DNA from 2 places in the Ferdinandcohnia sp. FSL W7-1320 genome. Region 1 is predicted to be linked to the other one. Evidence: predicted binding sites of a transcription regulator. Region 1 holds the regulator's gene; the other holds the start of a gene.
What was found. Region 1 encodes LexA, which represses DNA repair genes until DNA is damaged. Its sites were predicted from a motif close to CGAACATATGTTCG; they were not measured.

Region 1 (4,221 bases):
TTAACCAATTGCTTACTAAACAACTAATTTCGATAAAGAATGAGGATTAAACTCCTCTTTTTTTATATGAAATTTCATGTTATGTTTTCTAACATTGTGTTGACAGATAATCTAACATCATATAATATTAACTTATTCATTGCGAAAAGGAGGATCCCATATGAGTGATGAAATTCGGCGTTCCATGCCACTCTTTCCGATTGGAATTGTCATGCAATTAACTGAATTATCTGCAAGGCAAATTCGCTATTATGAGGAAAATGGTTTGATTTCTCCAGCAAGAACTGAAACAAATCGAAGACTATACTCATTTAATGACGTTGATCGATTACTTGAAATAAAAAGCTTGATCGAACAAAAGGTCAATTTGGCAGGAATTAAACAAATATTCGCAGTCCGAAATTCAGGACAAGTTGCGGAAGAAAAGCCTGTTGAGCCTGTGAAACAGGAAATATCTAATTCTGAGCTGAGAAAACTTTTAAGAAATGAATTATTGCAAGCTGGAAGATTTAAAAAGCAGTCAGGTCCGCATCATAATGATATGTCGAGATTTTTTCATTAATAGCATATTGATTACAAAACTATACTTACAACTAGGTTTGGGGAGGAAACACAATGTCCAAATATACGAAAGATGATATTTTTCGTTTAGCAAAAGAAGAGAATGTAAAATTTATTCGTTTACAATTTACAGATATTCTTGGAACAATTAAAAACGTTGAAATTCCCGTAAGTCAATTAGAAAAAGCATTGAGCAATAAAATGATGTTTGATGGCTCTTCAATCGAAGGCTTTGTTCGTATCGAAGAATCAGATATGTACCTATATCCAGATTTAAATACATGGGTAGTTTTCCCGTGGACTGCAGAAAAAGGGAAGGTTGCTCGTTTAATTTGTGATATTCATAATGCGGATGGTACTCCATTCGAAGGGGACCCTCGTAACAACTTAAAGAGAGTCTTGAAAGAAATGGAAGAACTAGGATTTACGGATTTCAATCTTGGCCCTGAACCTGAGTTTTTCTTATTTAAGTTAAATGAAAAAGGTGAACCAACTCTTGAACTTAACGATAATGGTGGTTACTTTGACTTAGCGCCAACAGACCTTGGTGAAAACTGCCGCCGTGATATCGTATTAGAGCTTGAGGAAATGGGATTTGAAATTGAAGCTTCTCACCATGAGGTTGCACCTGGACAACATGAAATTGATTTTAAATACGAGGATGCTTTAACAGCGTGTGATGAAATTCAGACTTTTAAGCTTGTTGTAAAAACAATTGCTCGTAAACATGGTTTACATGCAACCTTTATGCCAAAACCATTGTTTGGAGTAGCGGGTTCAGGAATGCACTGTAACCTATCATTATTCAAAGGCGCGGAAAATGCATTCTTTGATCCTAATGCGGATCTACAATTAAGTGATAATGCTAGACATTTTATTGCAGGTATTTTAAAGCATGCGCCTAATTTTACAGCTGTTACAAATCCAACTGTAAACTCATATAAACGACTAGTACCTGGTTATGAAGCACCTTGCTATGTGGCTTGGTCTGCTCAAAATAGAAGTCCACTTGTTCGTATCCCAGCTTCACGTGGTTTAAGCACACGTGTCGAGGTGCGTTCAGTTGACCCGGCAGCAAACCCTTATATGGCAATGGCTGTACTATTAGCTGCAGGATTAGATGGTATCAAAAACAAATTGACACCACCAGCACCTGTTGACAGAAACATCTATGTGATGAATAAAGAAGAGCGTAATGAAGCGGGCATTGTGGATTTACCACCAACTTTATCTCTTGCATTGGATATGCTTAAGCAGGATGAAGTGTTAATCAAAGCATTAGGCGGACATCTGTTCGAACACTTTATTGAAGCAAAAGAGATCGAATGGGATATGTTCCGTACCCAGGTTCATCCATGGGAGAGAGAGCAATACATGACTATGTATTAATAAATGAACCCTTAACACGTGGATGTGTTAAGGGTTTTTTTGCTAATAAAAAAGGAACATTTCATTTAGAAATGTTCCTTTTTTAGATTAATGAATTGTACGGTATACGCCAATAACTTTTCCTAATATGACTACGTTTTTAAGGATGATCGGTTCGAGCATTGAGTTTTCCGGTTGCAAGCGGATATGATCTTTTTCCTTAAAGAAACGTTTTACAGTCGCTTCATCTTCCTCTGTCATTGCAACAACAATATCCCCATTGTTAGCTGAATGCTGTTGTCTAACAATCACATAGTCTCCGTCAAGAATCCCCGCTTCGATCATACTATCTCCCATTATCTCAAGCATAAAAATTTGGTCATCATGGGCAGCAAAACGATCAGGTAATGGGAAGTACTCTTCAATATTTTCCACAGCTGTAATTGGTTGTCCTGCAGTAACCTTACCTATGACTGGGACATTCACAACGTTTGCAGTTGGAATTGTTTCATTTTCGTCAACTTGTAAAATTTCAATCGCGCGAGGTTTAGTAGGGTCTCTTCGAATCAAGCCTTTGCTTTCTAGTCTGGACAAATGTCCGTGTACTGTTGAACTTGATGCTAAACCAACAGCCTCCCCAATTTCCCTTACGGAAGGTGGGTAGCCCTTTTCTTTAACTTCTTGTTTTATGTAATTCAATATATCCTGCTGTCTTTTAGAAAGCTTCGTTGTCATCTTCGCTCATCCCCTTGCACTTATATTATATATGTATTTAAATCTTCTCTTCGATCTCACTGTTCAGGTGACCTAGTAAATTCGACAAATACCGAATTTCTTAAGTTGAGTATAGCATGTTTTACTAGATTATACAAACATAAGTTCGAATTTTTGTTGACACAAAACAAATGTTCGGTCTATAATAGAAATATAAAATACGAACAAACATTCTATAGGAGTGAAATAAAGATGTTAAGGAAATTACAAGGCGGATTTATCTATTATGTACTATTTGTTTTATTAAGTATGGGAATGGTTATTATTAGTGCAAGCTAAATGCGTAATGTGGATGACTTGTAAAATATCTTTTCATCTAGTACTATGAACTATGATTTAGAAAAGAATAAACAAGGAGTAATAATTATGCTTTCAAAAGATAAAATCAATCGGATCAATGCTCTTGCAAAAAAAGCGAAGACAGTTGGTCTTACGGATAAAGAAAAAGAAGAACAGCAAGAGCTTAGACAAGAGTACCTACGTGTTTTTAGAAGTTCAATGACTAATACATTACATTCTGTAAAAGTTGTTGATCCAGAGGGTAATGATGTAACCCCAGAAAAACTGAAAAATAGTAAGCGGAAAAGATTGCATTAATAAAGAATACATAGATTTCTATGTATTCTTTTTTTTTGTGCATACTATCAATGAAGAACTGCTATGTTTTATGTTAGTTCGTTAGAAACTCTTGAAAGGATGTTTATTTTTATGACACAATCACTAACAGACTTGTCGATAGCGTCAATTCGAACACTTTCTATTGATGCTGTTGAAAAGGCAAATTCAGGACACCCAGGTATGCCAATGGGAGCAGCACCCATGACATATGCTTTATGGACTCGACATATGAAACATAACCCGAAAAACCCACATTGGTTCAACCGTGATCGATTTGTTTTATCTGCGGGACACGGCTCTGCATTATTGTACAGTATGTTACACCTATCTGGTTACGACTTAACAATTGATGACTTAAAGCAGTTTCGCCAATGGGGCAGTAAGACCCCTGGGCATCCTGAGTATGGCCACACGGCAGGTGTCGATGCAACTACTGGCCCACTCGGCCAAGGTATTGCTATGGCTGTTGGAATGGCGATGGCAGAACGCCATTTAGCGGGTGTCTATAATAATGACTCAATTGAAATTGTTAACCATTATACATATGCCATTTGTGGTGATGGTGACCTGATGGAAGGTGTATCAGGTGAGGCTTCATCATTAGCAGGACATCTAAAATTAGGTCGACTAATTGTTTTGTATGATTCTAATGATATTTCCCTTGATGGTGATCTTAATCAAGCGTTTTCAGAATCTATCGAACAAAGGTATAAGTCCTATGGCTGGCAATATCTACGTGTTGAGGATGGGAATGATGTAGAAGCGATTGATAAAGCGATTGAGGAGGCTAAAGGAGATTTAGCACGTCCAGCTCTCATTGAAGTTCGAACGACAATTGGTTATGGTTCTCCAAACCGAGCTGGAAAGTCAAAGGCACACGGTGAACCATTGGGAGCCGAT
Region 2 (4,221 bases), 850 kb from region 1:
TGGATTTCCGCTTCTAGATAATTCATGGTTAGCACCTGGGAAACGAACAAATTTTGTTGGTTTCTTTTGGTGTTTCAATGCAACATAGAACTGCTCTGCCTGTTCGATTGGACAACGGAAATCACGCTCACCATGGATGATTAATAAAGGAGTTTCTACATTCCCAACATATTTGAGTGGTGAATGGTTCCATAACTTTTCAGGATCTTCGAGGAAATTGCCTTTTAACTCCCACTCAGTAAAGAAGTAGCCAATATCACTTACGCCATAAAAGCTAAGCCAGTTTGAAATTGAACGTTGTGTAACGGCGGCTTTAAATCGATTTGTATGACCGACGATCCAATTCGTCATGAAACCACCATAGCTTCCACCTGTTACACCAAGTTTTGTTTCATCAACAAAATCAAAATGATCCACTGCATAGTCAGTTGCTGCTATCACGTCTAAATAATCCTTGCCGCCATAATCACCTCGAACAGCATCAACAAATTGCTGACCATAGCCATGACTACCGCGTGGATTAGTAAAGATAACAACAAATCCCTTACTAGTTAACACTTGAAATTCATGGAAATACGTATTGGCATACATCGCATGAGGACCACCATGTACTTCAATAATTGTTGGATACTTTTTACCTTCTTCATAACCAACTGGCTTCATCACCCAGCCATTAATTTCCCAACCATCTGGGGCATTAAATGTAAAGCTTTGCGCATCAGACAATTCAATATCCTGTAAAAACTTTTCATTTACATTTGTGAGTCGATTTATTTCTCCAGTACTCAAATCTAAATAATATAAATCCCCTGGTTCTGTTGGTTTACTGATACCAACAACTGCCTTATGATTATTTACTGTTAGTGCAAATACATGCTGGTTCTCGAATAATGATGGATAGACTTCACCCTCAATAGATCCATAATAAACCCCTGTACTACCATGGTTAGTTAATAGAAAGTAAAAACTTCTACTATCTTCGTTCCAGATGACACCAGGATTGGATCCCCCTAATTGGAAGTCAGCAGCAACACAATCTCCTACATAAGCATCTAATTCACTTGTTAAACAAGTTAGCTCAGCACTTTCAATTGTATATAACCAAATTTTTGGTAAAGTGGCTCCTGCAAATTCTTGTTCATGTCCAACTAATGCAATATATTGGCCATCAGGAGACCAAGAAGGAGTACCAAAGTTCCCTGAGCCGTTCGTAATCTTTTCATAGCTCTTATCTTTGAGCGACATCACATAGACATCAGAAATCAAGTTATAATCTGAATCCTCATTGATATCTCCTACAAATGTAATTTTTGATCCATCAGGAGACCAACATCCTGCCGTATAATCATGTTCCCCTGATGTTAATTGCTCCACTGCACCAGTAGCTACATCTACCAATGCAAGATGTTGATTTTTGTTATCTAGAAATCCTGCTGCGTCAGATTTATAACGGATTCTTTCAACGATCATCGGTTCAAGATGTTTCTCATCTTCTTCCTTCTTCTTCCTTTCTTTATCCGTAACGCTCTCGTCATGTGCTAATGAAGTAGTAAATAAGATCTTTGAACCATCCGGTGACCAGATCGGATTTCGTGCTCCATTTGCACAATATGTAATTTGTTTTGGTTCACCACCATCTGTATGCAAGCAATAGATTTGCTGTTTTCCAGAACGATTCGATACAAATGCAATAGATTCTCCAGTCGGGGACCAACGTGGCGACCCATCTCTCACATCACCAAAAGTCCATTGAGTAACTTTACCCTCAACAGCGCCAACATATAAATGTGAGTTATACTCGTGCTTATCCTTATTAATTTCAGTCTCCACAAACACAAATTTGCTTCCATCCGGAGAAAGCTGTGGATCATTGACTGTTTTTAATTCATATAAATCCTCTGCTACGATGCCTCTACGTTTTATCTCTGTCATTCTTCTCCCGTCCTTTGTTTACGAATTGTCATTGTAGTACCTCATACATGATGCACCACTAATAAAAGTATTTCGACACTAGAAATACTTTTTCCTTCTCTCTTCTTGATTCTTCTAAAAATATGTCTTATCATATATACAAACATATGTTCTAAAAAAGAGGGATAATCATGACAAGAATACCTGAGGATGACCGAGCTATTTTTGAAAAAGCTATCTTTTTACCTATGGTTCTTACCATCCTTAATCGTGATCTGACAGCAATAGAAACCGCTGGCTTTAAGTTAAAGAAGCCATATCTCCATTTACTTGAACATACAATGAAGATGGTTCAAAAAGACCTCTATACAATTAAACAACAAATGAAAAAGAAAAATATGAAGGTATGGGAAAAACAAAGAGATGAGGCATTCACATTATTTTCATTCATGTATCGAGGCTATGAAGAGGAACATAACTACTTTAACCCACGGATTCGAAATGAAGTTCAACAGTTGCTTGAATCTTATTTCATCGAAAAGACAATGACTAACAATGAACAAACGTAAGGCTGGGAAAACCAATTCATTATTGGCAATCAGATTAGTTTGGAATACTTGGATCGTTTTGAGGATTTAATACAAAATTTATGCGTTTATTTGGCTTGTCCATTCTATTGGTAACAATCGTTCGCAGTTGTGCAGTTCTATGGAGTTGGTTTTGAAAGGAGCCTTTCGAGATTTGCAATTTAATGGCTTGCTTATTTGTAAAAATAACAGTTGTGTTCTCGTTCACACTGTATCTACAATCTGAAACATAGTTATGAGATAGCCATGCGCAGTCTTGCTTTGTTGGCGATGCGGTAGGAAATAAAAAAATCTTATTAGACGCTTCAACAATAATCGGTGCTTTATGGGTTACCCCCATAATTTCACGTGTCCCTTCTTGCCTGCCCTTAAGCGAGCTTCCAAAATAACGGCAGCTTCGGTCAACAATCTCAGTCGGCTTCATAGCAACAACATATTCACCTTCAACTTCAAGTACCCTTGAACAAGTATTTTTACCAATTTCAATAGGTAATACCGCCATAGTGTCTGGATTAATTTCATATTCCATCAAATAATTCGTTTGCTTAACCTCCATCTATTCATCCCCCTTTAAATTATTCTAATATTTTTACTAATGGAAGCATTTTCATATTAGCATTACTAGGTATTTATAACTATACAGTTCACAAAAAATTCACAAAAAAAGAGTGGAATTCTTTCTAAAATGTTTTTTTGGATGCAAAAACATTTTTAAAAGAAGACCACCGAGTTTATTTTCTGCTATGAATTTTCATTTATTTGTCCTAGCTCTTTTTCGGCCAGATAGGAGTTTGCTTGTTCTAATGTCGTATGCTCATCCACCGAATTACCCGCATAAGCAGATTCTGAAAGAAAAGGATTATTTGTGTCTAGGACATTTGACATGCCGAAAACTGGATTTAATGGTGTATTCTTTGGGATATCGTGATTTGAACCCTCATCTAAATTATTTTTCATATTTTTCCACCTCCATTCTTATCATGCATGAAAATATAAATTATCATACAAGAATTTAACTTTAGTCAGTTAAAGTTTGCCTAGACACTATTAGTATTCCAAATAAATTTTTAAAAAGTCTAAAAATTCGGTTGATTTTACGTGTCCACCTAAATATACTATTAAAAAGGATTAGGAGTGAGCTTTCATGAAAAAAAGAAAAACATACTCTGAGATCATGAAGTCACGGGATACGAAAAATTTCAAAGCACCTAGGGAATCGGTATTAGACATATATATTCAAATGATTATCGATGAGAGCCTATTTAAACGAAGAAAAGAGCTTTTGGAAACGAGGGTTAATGAAGCAATTGACTCAAAAAATGAAGGATTGTTTATGGAAGCTTCAGCGGAGTACCGCAAATTATTTAACAAAACGTCATAATATAAAATTGTAAAGTCCAAGAATAACCGAATAAAAACTGACTAACAATATGTTAGCCAGTTTTTTTTAGGCGTCTTATTTTGAAAATTGTGCTTCCTCGGTAGAGCCTTTTAAAGCAGTCGTAGATGATGTTCCTCCCGTAATAACCTGTGCCACTTCATCAAAATATCCTGTTCCTACTTCACGCTGATGTCTTGTAGCTGTGTACCCATGCTTTTCGCTTGCGAATTCAGCCTCCTGAAGCTCTGAATATGCCCCCATTCCTCTTTCTTTGTAACCTCTAGCTAATTCAAACATGCTGTGGTTTAGAGCATGGAATCCAGCCAACGTAACAAATTGGAA

Region 2: a site for LexA is predicted at 2,072-2,085, ahead of NST91_RS19280 (YhjD family protein). Genes of this name have one in related genera too.

Annotation. Positions count from the first base shown of each region.
Region 1 is NZ_JBBPAM010000001.1:3,069,479-3,073,699, reverse strand. Features, by position in the region: gene NST91_RS15235 (methionine gamma-lyase family protein) at 1-50, shown strand, start outside; gene NST91_RS15230 (MerR family transcriptional regulator) at 161-562, shown strand; gene glnA (type I glutamate--ammonia ligase) at 616-1,950, shown strand; gene lexA (transcriptional repressor LexA) at 2,038-2,664, opposite strand; gene NST91_RS15215 (DUF896 domain-containing protein) at 3,070-3,300, shown strand; gene tkt (transketolase) at 3,412-4,221, shown strand, end outside.
Region 2 is NZ_JBBPAM010000001.1:3,914,686-3,918,906, forward strand. Features, by position in the region: gene NST91_RS19275 (S9 family peptidase) at 1-1,932, opposite strand, end outside; gene NST91_RS19280 (YhjD family protein) at 2,103-2,480, shown strand; gene NST91_RS19285 (competence protein ComK) at 2,515-3,054, opposite strand; gene NST91_RS19290 (hypothetical protein) at 3,240-3,455, opposite strand; gene NST91_RS19295 (IDEAL domain-containing protein) at 3,643-3,879, shown strand; gene aceA (isocitrate lyase) at 3,955-4,221, opposite strand, start outside.